DNA from 3 places in the Zobellella denitrificans genome. Region 3 is predicted to be linked to each of the others. Evidence: predicted binding sites of a transcription regulator. Region 3 holds the regulator's gene; each other region holds the start of a gene.
The links. The regulator NrdR, encoded in region 3, represses ribonucleotide reductase genes. The targets are predictions, from matches to a motif close to CACNNTATANNGTG.
Positions count from the first base shown of each region.

Region 1 (3,973 bases), 1.5 Mb from region 3:
CGTGACCCCGCGCGAGACCCTGCTGGCGGCCATCGAACAGATCAAGGTGGAGTTGCAGGCGCGCAAGAGCCAGTTGCTGGCGGCCAACAAGCTCCTGGAAGAGCAGCGCATCAGCCAGCGCACCCAGTTCGACATCGAGATGATCCAGGAGCTGGGCTACTGCTCGGGGATAGAAAACTATTCCCGCTACCTGTCGGGGCGGGCCGAGGGTGAGCCGCCACCCACCCTGTTCGACTACCTGCCCGGCGACGGCCTGCTGATCATCGACGAGTCCCACGTCACCGTGCCCCAGATCGGCGGCATGTACAAGGGCGACCGCTCGCGCAAGGAGACCCTGGTGGAATACGGCTTCCGCCTGCCCTCGGCGCTGGACAACAGGCCCCTGCGCTTCGAGGAGTTCGAGTCGCTGATGCCGCAGACGGTGTTCGTGTCCGCCACCCCCGGCCCCTACGAGCTGGACAAGTCCGGCGACGACATCGCCGAGCAGGTGGTGCGCCCCACCGGCCTGCTCGACCCCGAGCTGGAAGTGCGGCCGGTGGCGACCCAGGTGGACGATCTGTTGTCGGAGGCGAAGCTGCGTGCCGAGCGGGACGAGCGGGTGCTGGTCACCACCCTCACCAAGCGGATGGCGGAGGATCTCACCGAATACCTGAACGATCACGGGGTGCGGGTGCGCTACCTGCATTCCGATATCGACACCGTGGAGCGGATGGAGATCATCCGCGACCTGCGCCTGGGCCAGTTCGACGTGCTGGTGGGCATCAACCTGCTGCGGGAAGGGCTGGACATGCCGGAGGTGTCGCTGGTGGCTATCCTGGACGCGGATAAAGAGGGCTTTTTGCGCTCCGAGCGCTCCCTTATCCAGACCATAGGGCGGGCGGCGCGCAACCTGAACGGCAAGGCCATCCTCTATGCGGACAGCATCACCCGCTCCATGGCCGCCGCCATCGGAGAAACCGAGCGTCGCCGGGCCAAGCAGCAGGCATTCAATGAAGAGCACGGCATAGTGCCGAAGGGGCTCAACAAGCGCATCACCGATGTGATGGATCTGGACGGCACCAAGCGGGTCGGCTCCAAGCGCGCCAAGGAAAAGACCCCGGTGCCGACGCACCTGCCCAGCGCCAAGGAGCTTAGCCACCAGATCGACGAGCTGGAGAAGGTCATGCTCAACCATGCCCGCAACCTGGAGTTCGAGCAGGCGGCCGCGGTGCGCGATCGCATCCACCTGTTGCGGGAGCAGCTAATCCGCAGCTGAACCAGAAGCTGGAGGCTTCCGGCTTCCGGCTAGGGCTTCGCCTGATACGCCGCGGTATCCCACAGGGGCACGGTCGACAGGGAGTGCTTGAAGCTGCCTTCGGTTTCCTTGGTGCTGTAGGCCACGTACAGCAGGGTCTGGCTGGTCTCGTCGTAGATCCGACGGATCTTCAGGCTTTTCAGGAAGATGCTCTTCGACTTTTTGAACAGGATCTCGCCGCTTTTGGACTTGTCCACCGCCGCTATCATCGCGGGGGTGATCTCGCCGGTCTGGCGGCAGCTGATCGACATGTCGGACGGATCCGCCAGGCTCAGATCCGCCACCACGTTGGAGATATGGCAGGTCACCCCGGTGACCGCCGGGTCGGTCAGCACCTCTATCTTGATGTCCTTGGTGGTGAACACGCCAAGGGAGACATCGCCCACTTCATTATTGTCGCAACCGCTCAGGGCAAGGGCGACGAGCCCCGCCACGGTGATCCTGCTCCGCATCCCGAGCTCCTTATCACGCTGTCTGTTATCGCGTGTGATAACACAAAGCCCCGTCCGGCGCCATCTCAGGCTCCTGCCTATTAATATGTATTTGATATGACTGTTAGTATTCAAAGCCTGATCCAGATCAGGGAAAGGCGAGATCGATAAATCGCCCTGTTCCAATATATGGTGTTTATATCTAGCATTAATACACAACATATAGTGTTTGGTGCCGAGTGATGCTCAATGCCTTCGAACCCAGGGTGGTACTGCAGGAAGTGCCCGGCGAGGTCAGCCTGGCCTGGCTGGTGACCGGCTGCCCCCTGGCCTGTCCGGGCTGCCACAGTCGTGACAGCTGGGACCCGCAAGCGGGCAGCCCGCTCACCGGCGAGCGGCTGCAGGACTGGCTCGAGCGTTACCGGGGGCTGCTGACCTGTGTGTTGTTTTTCGGTGGAGAATGGGACCGGGAGGCGCTGCTGGCGTTGCTGCGCCAGGTGCGGCGGCAGGGGCTCAAAACCTGCCTTTACACCGGTCGGGAACGGGTGGGCCGATCGCTGCTGGCCGAACTCGACTACCTCAAGACGGGCCCCTGGCGGGCCGATCTCGGCGGTCTCGACTCCAGAGACACTAACCAACGGCTGATTTGCCTGAGCACGGGTGAATCGCTCAATCACACTTTTTGGAGAAGGTCATGATACGTCTGCACCCGGAGCAGTTGCGCGCCAAGGTAGACAGCTTCAACGCTTACATGAAGGCGCCCAACGCGGCGGATGGCTCCAAGATGGATCCCAATGCCAACGTGACCCAGAAAAACATCGCCACCGCCGAGGCGGAGCTGATGAAGGACTTTTTCGTGCAGGTAAACCGCGGGCTGGTGAAGAACAAGATTGCCGAGCTGTTCGGCGCCGATCTCGCCACCGAGTACGAGCGGCAAATAGAAAACCACGAAATTTACGTGCACGATGAAACCAGTCTCAAGCCCTACTGCGTGTCCATCACCATGTATCCCTTCCTGCTCGACGGCCTGACCCGGCTCGGTGGCGAGAGCAAGGCGCCCCGGCACCTGGAGTCCTTCTGCGGCGCCTTCGTCAACCTGGTGTTCGCCATCAGCGCCCAGTTCGCCGGCGCCGTGGCCACGGTGGAGTTTTTGACCTACTTCGATTATTTCGCCCGCAAGGACTACGGCGACGACTACCTCACCGAGCATGCCCACGCCATCAACAACCATCTGCAGCACGTGGTCTACGCCATCAACCAGCCGGCGGCGGCCAGGGGCTACCAGAGCGTGTTCTGGAATATTTCCCTGTTCGATCGCGACTATTTCAACACCATGTTCGAGTTTTTCGTCTTCCCCGACGGCAGCCGGCCCGAGGCCGAGTCGGTGTTCCGGCTGCAGGCTCATTTCCTCGACTGGTTCAACGAAGAGCGGCGCAAGGCGGTGCTGACCTTCCCGGTGGTGACCGCCGCCATGCTGACCCGGGACGGCGCCCCCGCCGATGAGGCCTTCGCCGAGCTGTGCGCCGGACAGATGAGCCGGGGCAACAGCTTCTTCATCTACATGTCGGACAGCGCCGACTCCCTGGCCTCCTGCTGCCGGCTGCGCAACGAGGTGAGCGATCATACCTTCTCCTACACCCTGGGGGCGGGCGGGGTGGCCACCGGCTCGATCAACGTCATCACCCTCAACATGAACCGGCTGGAGCAGGACGACCGCGATTTGCTGACCGAGATCCACAAGATCCAGCGCTATCAGGTGGCCTACCGCAAGCTGATGGAAGACTTCCTGGAAAACGGCATTCTCACCGTTTACGACGCCGGCTTTATCAGCCTGGACAAGCAGTTCCTCACCATCGGCATCAACGGCATGGTGGAGGCGGCGGAGTACCGGGGCATCAAGGTCGGCAACAACCCCGATTACCAGCGCTTTGTCAGCGAGCGGCTCAAGATCATCTACGACGCCAACCGGGTGGCGCGGCAGGAGTACGGCTACCTGTTCAACACCGAGTTCGTGCCGGCGGAAAACCTGGGGGTGAAGAACGCCAAGTGGGACAGGGCCGACGGCTATGCAGTGCCGCGGGACTGCTACAACTCCTACTTCTATGTGGTGGAGGACGAGGAGGGGACCCAGGTGCTCGACAAGTTCGTGCTGCACGGCCGGGATCTGGTGCAGTACCTGGACGGCGGCTCGGCGCTGCACCTCAACCTGGACGAGCACCTGAGCCAGGCCGGCTACCTGCAGCTCTAC
Region 1 covers NZ_CP012621.1:2,370,566-2,374,538, reverse strand. The annotation lists gene uvrB (excinuclease ABC subunit UvrB) at 1-1,255, shown strand, start outside; gene AN401_RS11135 (CreA family protein) at 1,285-1,746, opposite strand; gene nrdG (anaerobic ribonucleoside-triphosphate reductase activating protein) at 1,968-2,423, shown strand; gene nrdD (anaerobic ribonucleoside-triphosphate reductase) at 2,420-3,973, shown strand, end outside.
Region 1: nrdG (anaerobic ribonucleoside-triphosphate reductase activating protein) is a predicted target of NrdR. The motif match lies at 1,940-1,953, and genes of this name have one in related genera.

Region 2 (3,973 bases), 1.7 Mb from region 3:
TTTTCGATCAGCTTCTCAAAAATTTCGTATTTCTGCTGGTCATAGCGGGCCACGTTCACCGGGTTGCCGAGGAACATGGGCTCTTTCATGTGATCGTTCTGAACTTGACTGAAAGTGGTGTAAGACATTTTTCTCGTTCCGCAAAGACAATGAGCGCAGTGCCGCTCAGCCCGCGTTGGCGGTAGTGAGCGACGCTGCGCACAGCGGCGAGGTGGCCCTCGCCGGGATTATTTGAGTGTGACGGTGCCTTAAATCTTGCAGGCACCGCCGGCGCAGCCGTCATCTTCCTGCATGTCGTTCTGGGCGTCTGCCGCACCGTCACGGGTGTTGTGGTAATACAGGGTCTTGAGCCCGAACTTGTAGGCGGTGAGCAGGTCTTTCAGCAACTGCTTCATCGGCACCCGGCCACCCTCGAAGCGGGCCGGATCGTAGTTGGTGTTGGCGGAAATGGCCTGATCCACGAACTTCTGCATCACCCCCACCAGCTGCAGGTAGCCGTCGTTGGAGGGCATCTGCCACAGCAGCTCGTACTGGCCCTTGAGGCGCTCGTACTCGGGCACCACCTGCTTGAGGATGCCGTCCTTGGAGGCCTTGACCGACACCAGGCCACGGGGCGGCTCTATGCCGTTGGTGGCGTTGGAGATCTGGCTCGAGGTCTCGGAGGGCATCAGCGCGGTCAGGGTGCTGTTGCGCAGGCCCACGGTTTTTATTTCCTCGCGCAGGCTTTCCCAGTCCAGGTGCAGCGGCTCGCTGCAGACGCCGTCCAGATCCTTCTTGTAGGTGTCGATGGGCAGTATGCCCTGGGCGTAGGTGGTTTCGTTGAAGGCCGGGCAGGCCCCGAACTCCCTGGCCAGTTGCACCGAGGCTTTCAGCAGGTAGTACTGGATGGCCTCGAAAGTCTTGTGGGTCAGGCCGATGGCGCTGCCGTCGGAATATCTGACGCCGTGCTTGGCCAGGTAGTAGGCGTAGTTGATCACGCCAATGCCCAGGGTCCGGCGGTTCATCGAGCCCTTGTGGGCGGCCAGCAGCGGGTAGTCCTGGTAGTCGAGCAGGGCGTCAAGGGCGCGTACCGCGAGCTCCGCCAGCTCTTCCAGGTCGTCCAGGCTGTCGATGGCGCCCAGGTTGAAGGCGGACAGGGTGCACAGGGCGATTTCGCCGTTCTCGTCGTTGATGTCCATCAGCGGCTTGGTGGGCAGGGCGATCTCCAGGCAGAGGTTGCTCTGGCGCACCGGGGCCACCGCCGGGTCGAAGGGGCTGTGGGTGTTGCAGTGATCTACGTTCTGGATATAGATGCGGCCGGTACCGGCGCGTTCCTGCATCATCAGCGAGAACAGCTCCAGCGCCTTGACGGTGCGCTTGCGGATGCTGTCGTCGGCTTCGTACTTGACGTACAGTTCCTCGAATTTCGCCTGATCCTCGAAGAAGGCGTCGTACAGGCCGGGCACGTCGGAGGGGCTGAACAGGGTGATGTCGCCGCCCTTGATCAGGCGCTGGTACATCAGCCGGTTGATCTGCACGCCGTAGTCCATGTGGCGGACCCGGTTCTCTTCCACGCCGCGGTTGTTCTTGAGCACCAGCAGGGATTCCACCTCCAGGTGCCACAGGGGGTAGAACAGGGTGGCGGCACCGCCGCGCACGCCGCCCTGGGAGCAGCATTTGACCGCGGTCTGGAAGTGCTTGTAGAAGGGGATGCAGCCGGTGTGGAAGGCCTCGCCGCCACGGATGGGGCTGCCGAGCGCCCGGATGCGGCCGGCGTTGATGCCGATGCCGGCGCGCTGGGACACATAACGCACGATGGCGCCGGAGGTGGCGTTGATGGAATCCAGGCTGTCGCCGCACTCGATCAGCACGCAGGAGCTGAACTGGCGGGTGGGAGTGCGCACGCCGGACATGATGGGCGTGGGCAGGGAGATCTTGAACTGGGACACCGCGTCATAGAAGCGGGTGATATAGTCCAGCCGGGTCGCCTTGGGGTACTTGGAGAACAGGCAGGCGGCCACCAGCATGTACAGGAACTGGGGGCTTTCGTAGATGGCGCCGGTGACCCGGTTCTGCACCAGGTACTTGCCTTCGAGCTGCTTGACCGCGGCGTAGGAGAAGTCCATGTCTCGCTCGTGGTGCAGGCGGGCGTTCAGGGTCTCGAATTCCTCGCGGCTGTAGTCGGCCAGGATGTGCTGGTCGTACTTGCCCATCTCGGTGAGCCTGACCACATGGTCGTAGAAGTGGGGCGGCTCGAACTGGCCGTAGGCCTTCTTGCGCAGGTGGAACATGGCCAGGCGGGCGGCCAGGTACTGGTAGTCCGGGCTCTGTTCGGAGATCAGATCGGCGGCGGCCTTGATGATGGTCTCGTGAATGTCTTCGGTGCGGATGCCGTCGTAGAACTGGATATGGGAGCGCAGCTCCACCTGGGAGACGGAGACATTGTCCAGGCCCTCGGCGGCCCAGGTGATGACCCTGTGGATCTTGTCCAGATCGATGGGCTCCTTGGCGCCGGAGCGTTTGGTGACCAGCAGATGTTTGTTCATAAGGCGGACCTTCTCCCAGTGGTGTTGTGTCTGCTCCGGCAAAACCCGTGCGGCCAGCCACCCTATATAGTGTGGTCGGCAACCGGAGGAAGCACAACATCTAGTTGTGATATTGAGGATGGGCACAATATAGTGGGTTACCCCCCGATTCTCAAGCCGGCGGCCACGCGCAAATCTTGTGGATAATCTGTGATCTTCGGGCTTGGGTTTGCACTCACTAACTTCTGCTCCGTTGGGAGTCTGGCGCTGGCCGGCGGCTGTCGTTTTTATGGTCGGGAAGAAACTTTTTTTGAAAAATTTGGCTTGCAAAAAAAGGCGTTTGGGGATCCCGCCGGAACTTTCAGCAGGTGGCGCCGAATGCGCCTTGCAGCCAGTGCTGCAGGGCCGGCACCGAGTCGAGCCGGTGGTCCGCCCGCCAGTCGTCCGGGTGTTCGCCGGCCGAGATATAGCCCCAGGCGGCGGCGATGGTCACCATGCCGGCGGCCCGGCCCGCTTCTATGTCGCGCCTGTGGTCGCCCACATAGACGCACTGGGCCGCCGCCACCGCCAGCCGTCCGGCGGCGTGGAGCAGGGGCGCCGGATGCGGTTTTTTCTGGGGCAGGGTGTCGGCGCTGACGGTGACGCCGCAGCCGGCGAACAGCGGCAGCCCGGCCAGCAGCGGCTCGGTCAGGGCGGCCGGCTTGTTGGTGACCACCCCCCAGGGAATGCGGCGTTGGTCGAGCCAGCCGAGCAGCTCCGCCACCCCGTCGTAGGGGCGGGTATGGCGGCAGAGGTTTTCGCCGTAAAAGGCCAGCATCCGCCGGCGCAACTGCTCCAGCCCGTGCTGCTCGATCAGCGCCGGGTGGATGCCGGCCTGGAGCAGGGCGTAGGCACCGTCCGAGGTGGTGCGGCTCAGCACCTCGGCGGAAAGCGGCGGCAGTCCCAGGGCGGTGATGACATGGTTGGCGGCCGCGCCCATGTCGCCCGCCGTGTCCAGCAGGGTACCGTCGAGATCGAACAACACCGCCTTAACCTGCATGGCTTACTCCGGCTTGATGGCGTGGACCATGTAGTTGACGTCCGCGTCCCGGCTCAGCTTGAAATCGCCGGTCAGGGGCCGGTAGACCACGCCGCTGATGTCCTTCACCACCAGGCCGGCCCGTTCGATATAAGTGCACAGCTCGGCGGGGGTGATGAACTTGCGATGATCGTGGGTGCCCTTCGGCACCATTTTCAGCAGGTGCTCGGCCACCCCTATCATCAGCAGCCAGGCCTTGGGGTTGCGGTTGATGGTGGAAAACACCAGGGTGGCGCCGGGTTTGGCCAGCTCGGCGCAGGCCTGCACCACCGAGGCGGGCTCGGGCACGTGCTCCAGCATTTCCATGCAGGTGACCAGGTCGAACTGTCCGGGCTGCTCTGCGGCCAGCTGCTCGGCGGTGCCCTGACGATAATTGACGCTCACCCCGGCT
Region 2 covers NZ_CP012621.1:2,537,898-2,541,870, reverse strand. The annotation lists gene nrdB (class Ia ribonucleoside-diphosphate reductase subunit beta) at 1-128, opposite strand, end outside; gene nrdA (class 1a ribonucleoside-diphosphate reductase subunit alpha) at 249-2,525, opposite strand; gene AN401_RS12125 (HAD-IA family hydrolase) at 2,866-3,543, opposite strand; gene ubiG (bifunctional 2-polyprenyl-6-hydroxyphenol methylase/3-demethylubiquinol 3-O-methyltransferase UbiG) at 3,547-3,973, opposite strand, start outside.
Region 2: nrdA (class 1a ribonucleoside-diphosphate reductase subunit alpha) is a predicted target of NrdR. The motif match lies at 2,584-2,597, and genes of this name have one in related genera.

Region 3 (3,973 bases):
CTCGAACAGGCCGCGGGCGCCGCTGCCCATCAGCTTGGGCGCCTGGTAGAGCACCAACTCGTCCACCAGCCCCTGGCCGAGCAGGGCGCCGCACAAGGTAGCCCCCGCCTCCACCCACAGTTGGTTCAGCTGGCGCCGGCCCAGCTCGTCGAGCAGCAGCGGCAGGTCGAGTTTGCCGTTGTCGGCGAGCGGCAAGACGCATTCTTCCACCTGGGGGCCGAAGCCGCCGCTCACCCGGCCGCGCAGCAGCAATACGGGGCCGGGCACGGCGAACAGCCTCAGCCCCGGATGCAGCCGGTTGCGGCTGTCGATCAGGATGCGCAGCGGCTGGCGCAGCCCGGCCTCGGGGTACTGCTCCCGCACCGAGGCGGGCAGCTCATGCCAGCGCACGTTGAGGGCGGCGTCGTCGGCCAGCACGGTGTCGGCCCCGGACAGCACGGCGCAGCTCAGGGCCCGGTGGCGCTGTACGTCCCGCCTGGCCTCGGAGCCGGTGATCCACTTGCTCTCGCCGTTGGCCAACGCGGTACGGCCATCGAGGCTGGCAGCCAGCTTGACGGTCACGAAGGGCCGGCCGGTGCGCATGCGGTGCAGAAAGCCGACGTTGACCGCCTCCGCCGCCGCCGTCATCAGGCCGGCCTCGGCCCGGATGCCCGCCGCCTGCAGCATGGCCAGTCCCCGCCCGGCGACCCGGGGGTTGGGATCCACCATGGCCGCCACCACCCGGGCCACTCCGGCGTCGATCAGGCCCTGGGCACAGGGCGGGGTGCGGCCGTGGTGGGAGCAGGGCTCCAGGGTGACGTAGGCGGTGGCGCCCCGGGCTCGGGGGCCGGCCTGGCGCAGGGCGAACACCTCGGCGTGGGGTTCGCCGGCTTTTTGGTGATGGCCCTCGCCGACCAGTTCGCCTTCATGGACGATAACGCAGCCCACCGCCGGATTGGGGCTGGTGGTAAAGCGGCCACGACCGGCCAGGGTTAGCGCCCTGGCCATCCAGGACGCATCTTCTTTGCTGAACACTTATTGCTCCAGACGGGCTATTTCCTCGCCGAATTGGCGCAGATCCTCGAAACAGCGGTAAACGGAGGCGAAGCGGATATAGGCGACCTTGTCGAGCTGCTTGAGCTCTTCCATCACCAGGTTGCCGATAAGCTCTGACTTGACTTCCCGCTCGCCGGTGGCGCGCAGCTGGGACTTGATGCGGCTGATGGCCTGCTCGATGGCCTCGGTGCTGACCGGCCGTTTTTCCAGCGCCCGCTGCATGCCGGCTTCCAGCTTGTCTTCGTTGAAGGGCTCGCGAATGCCGGTGGTCTTGATCACGCGGGGCATCACCAGCTCGGCGGTCTCGAAGGTGGTAAACCGCTCCCTGCAGGCATTGCATTCCCGCCGCCGGCGTACCTGCAGGCCGTCCCCCACCAGACGGGAGTCGATGACCTTGGTTTCGGTTGCGTTACAGAAGGGGCAGTGCATGGTGCCTCCGCGGAGCCGGCGATGGCCCTAGTGTAAAGAAGCGGGTTGGAGATTGCCAGTGGGACGGGGACTGGGGATTAGGGACTCGGGATTAACCAGTCCCCAATCCCCAGTCCCTAATCCCGGCCCTAACAAAACGGGGTCCGAAGACCCCGTTTGATATTGCCGTCAACGACAATCAGGCATAGACCGGGAAGCGGCGGCAGATATCCAGTACCTGCTCCTTCACCCGGGCGATGGTGGCGTCGTCGTTGATGTTGTCGAGCACGTCGCAGATCCAGTTGGCCAGCTCGCGCACCTCGGCTTCCTTGAAGCCGCGGCGGGTCACCGCCGGGGTACCGATACGGATGCCGGACGTCACGAACGGAGAGCGCGGATCGTTGGGCACGGCGTTCTTGTTCACGGTGATGAAGGCGCGGCCCAGGGCGGCGTCGGCTTCCTTACCGGTGATGTCCTTGTCGATCAGGTCGAGCAGGAACAGGTGGTTGTGGGTACCGCCGGACACCACCTTGTAGCCGCGCTTCTGGAACTCGTCGGCCATGGCCTGGGCGTTCTTCAGCACCTGGCCCTGGTACTCCTTGAACTCGGGCTCCATGGCTTCCTTGAAGGCCACCGCCTTGGCGGCGATGATGTGCATCAGGGGACCGCCCTGGCCGCCGGGGAAGACGGCGGAGTTCAGCTTCTTCTCCAGCTCTTCGTCGTTGGAGGCGGACAGGATCAGGCCGCCACGGGGACCGGCCAGGGTCTTGTGGGTGGTGGAAGTCACCACGTGGGCGTGGGCGATCGGGCTCGGGTAGTGACCGGCGGCGATCAGACCCGCCACGTGGGCCATGTCCACCATGAACCAGGCACCGACCTTGTCGGCGATTTCGCGCATGCGCGCCCAGTCGACCAGGCCGGAGAAGGCGGAGAAGCCACCGATGATCATCTTGGGCTTGTGCTCGACCGCCAGGCGCTCCATCTCTTCGTAATCCAGCACGCCCTGCTCGTTGATGCCGTAGGGGATGATGTTGTACATCTTGCCGGAGAAGTTGGCGGGAGAGCCGTGAGTCAGGTGGCCACCGTGAGCCAGGTTCATGCCCATGACGGTGTCGCCGGGCTTGACCAGGGCCATGAAGACGGCGGCGTTGGCCTGGGAGCCGGAGTGGGGCTGGACGTTGGCGTAGGTGGCGCCGAACAGCTGCTTGGCGCGCTCGATGGCCAGCTCTTCGGCGATGTCGACATACTCGCAGCCGCCGTAGAAACGCTTGCCCGGGTAGCCTTCGGCGTACTTGTTGGTCAGCTGGGAACCCTGCGCCTGCATCACCCGGGGGCTGGTGTAGTTTTCGGAAGCAATCAGCTCGATATGCTCTTCCTGACGCTGGGTTTCATCGCTGATGGCCTGCCACAGCTGGGGATCATAATCGGCGATATTCATGTCACGCTTTAACATCCGTTTCTCCTGACTCGTGCGGTTATCACTGTTGGGGCTAGAGTTTACCCCCAAGGCGCGGCCCGGCCTAGCCCCGGCGAGGAAGTTATCAACATTTTTTTATCTTTATGTTGAAAAGTTCACAAAAAGTTGAAGGAAGCATAACAAGCTCATCATGCTCCCGCTACCGGGCCACGGGCTGGATATAGCGCCCAAACCCGATAGAATAGGCGTTTTCGCCCGTGGCGACGGGATCCGCCGGCCGCGCCGGGCACCCAAACAAATGTTGAGGGGAATATGCAAGATTTCATGGTTACCTCGCACCGCCGAGCCGAACTCTATCACTGGTTTACCGCCCTCTTCGCCGCCCCCCTGGCCGACAGCGAGATCCGCGAGTTCAGCGGCTACGACATGCACGCCTTCCTGGACAGCCTGGCCACCCTGGATCCCCTGAAGGCCGCCACCGAGGCCTTTCGCCGGCAGGCCGAGCGGGTGGCCCGGCTGAAAAAGCCCCATGCGGAACTGACTGAGCAGTACGGCCGGCTGTTCGGCCAACCCTCGCTGCTGGACACCTCGACCCTGGCACCGCCGGAAGACGAAGCCCTGGTGCTGATGTCGGTGCTGCTCAAGCAGCATGGCACGCACTTGGACGATGACGATCCACTCAATATCTGCAACCAGCTGGAAATGATGGGCACCCTGGCCCTGGCCGCCGCCGGTGCCGCCGAGCGGGGGGACGAGCCGGCACGCCGGGCCCTGCTCGACCAGCAGCGGGAGCTGGCCAACCAGCTGATCATCGGCTGGCTGCCCACCTTCGCGGCCGCCTGCCGGGAGCAGGACGAGTTCGGCTTCTATGCCGCCGCCGCCGAACTGCTGCAGGCCATGTTCAGCATGGATCTGCACTACCTCAACAACGTGGCCGACTGATGCGTTACCAAAAGAACAGGCCCGCCGAGGCCTCGCCCCAGACCCAGAGCGAGGCCGAGCGCATCGCCCGGGCCACCCAACGCCCGGGCCAGACCAAGGAGCAGACCCGACTGATCGCCCAGGGCATCCAGAAGGGCATAGAGGAATACAAGAAGCAGCAGAAGGCGAAGG
Region 3 covers NZ_CP012621.1:878,883-882,855, reverse strand. The annotation lists gene ribD (bifunctional diaminohydroxyphosphoribosylaminopyrimidine deaminase/5-amino-6-(5-phosphoribosylamino)uracil reductase RibD) at 1-1,014, opposite strand, end outside; gene nrdR (transcriptional regulator NrdR) at 1,015-1,464, opposite strand; gene glyA (serine hydroxymethyltransferase) at 1,643-2,896, opposite strand; gene AN401_RS04190 (chaperone protein TorD) at 3,185-3,802, shown strand; gene AN401_RS04185 (DUF2956 family protein) at 3,802-3,973, shown strand, end outside.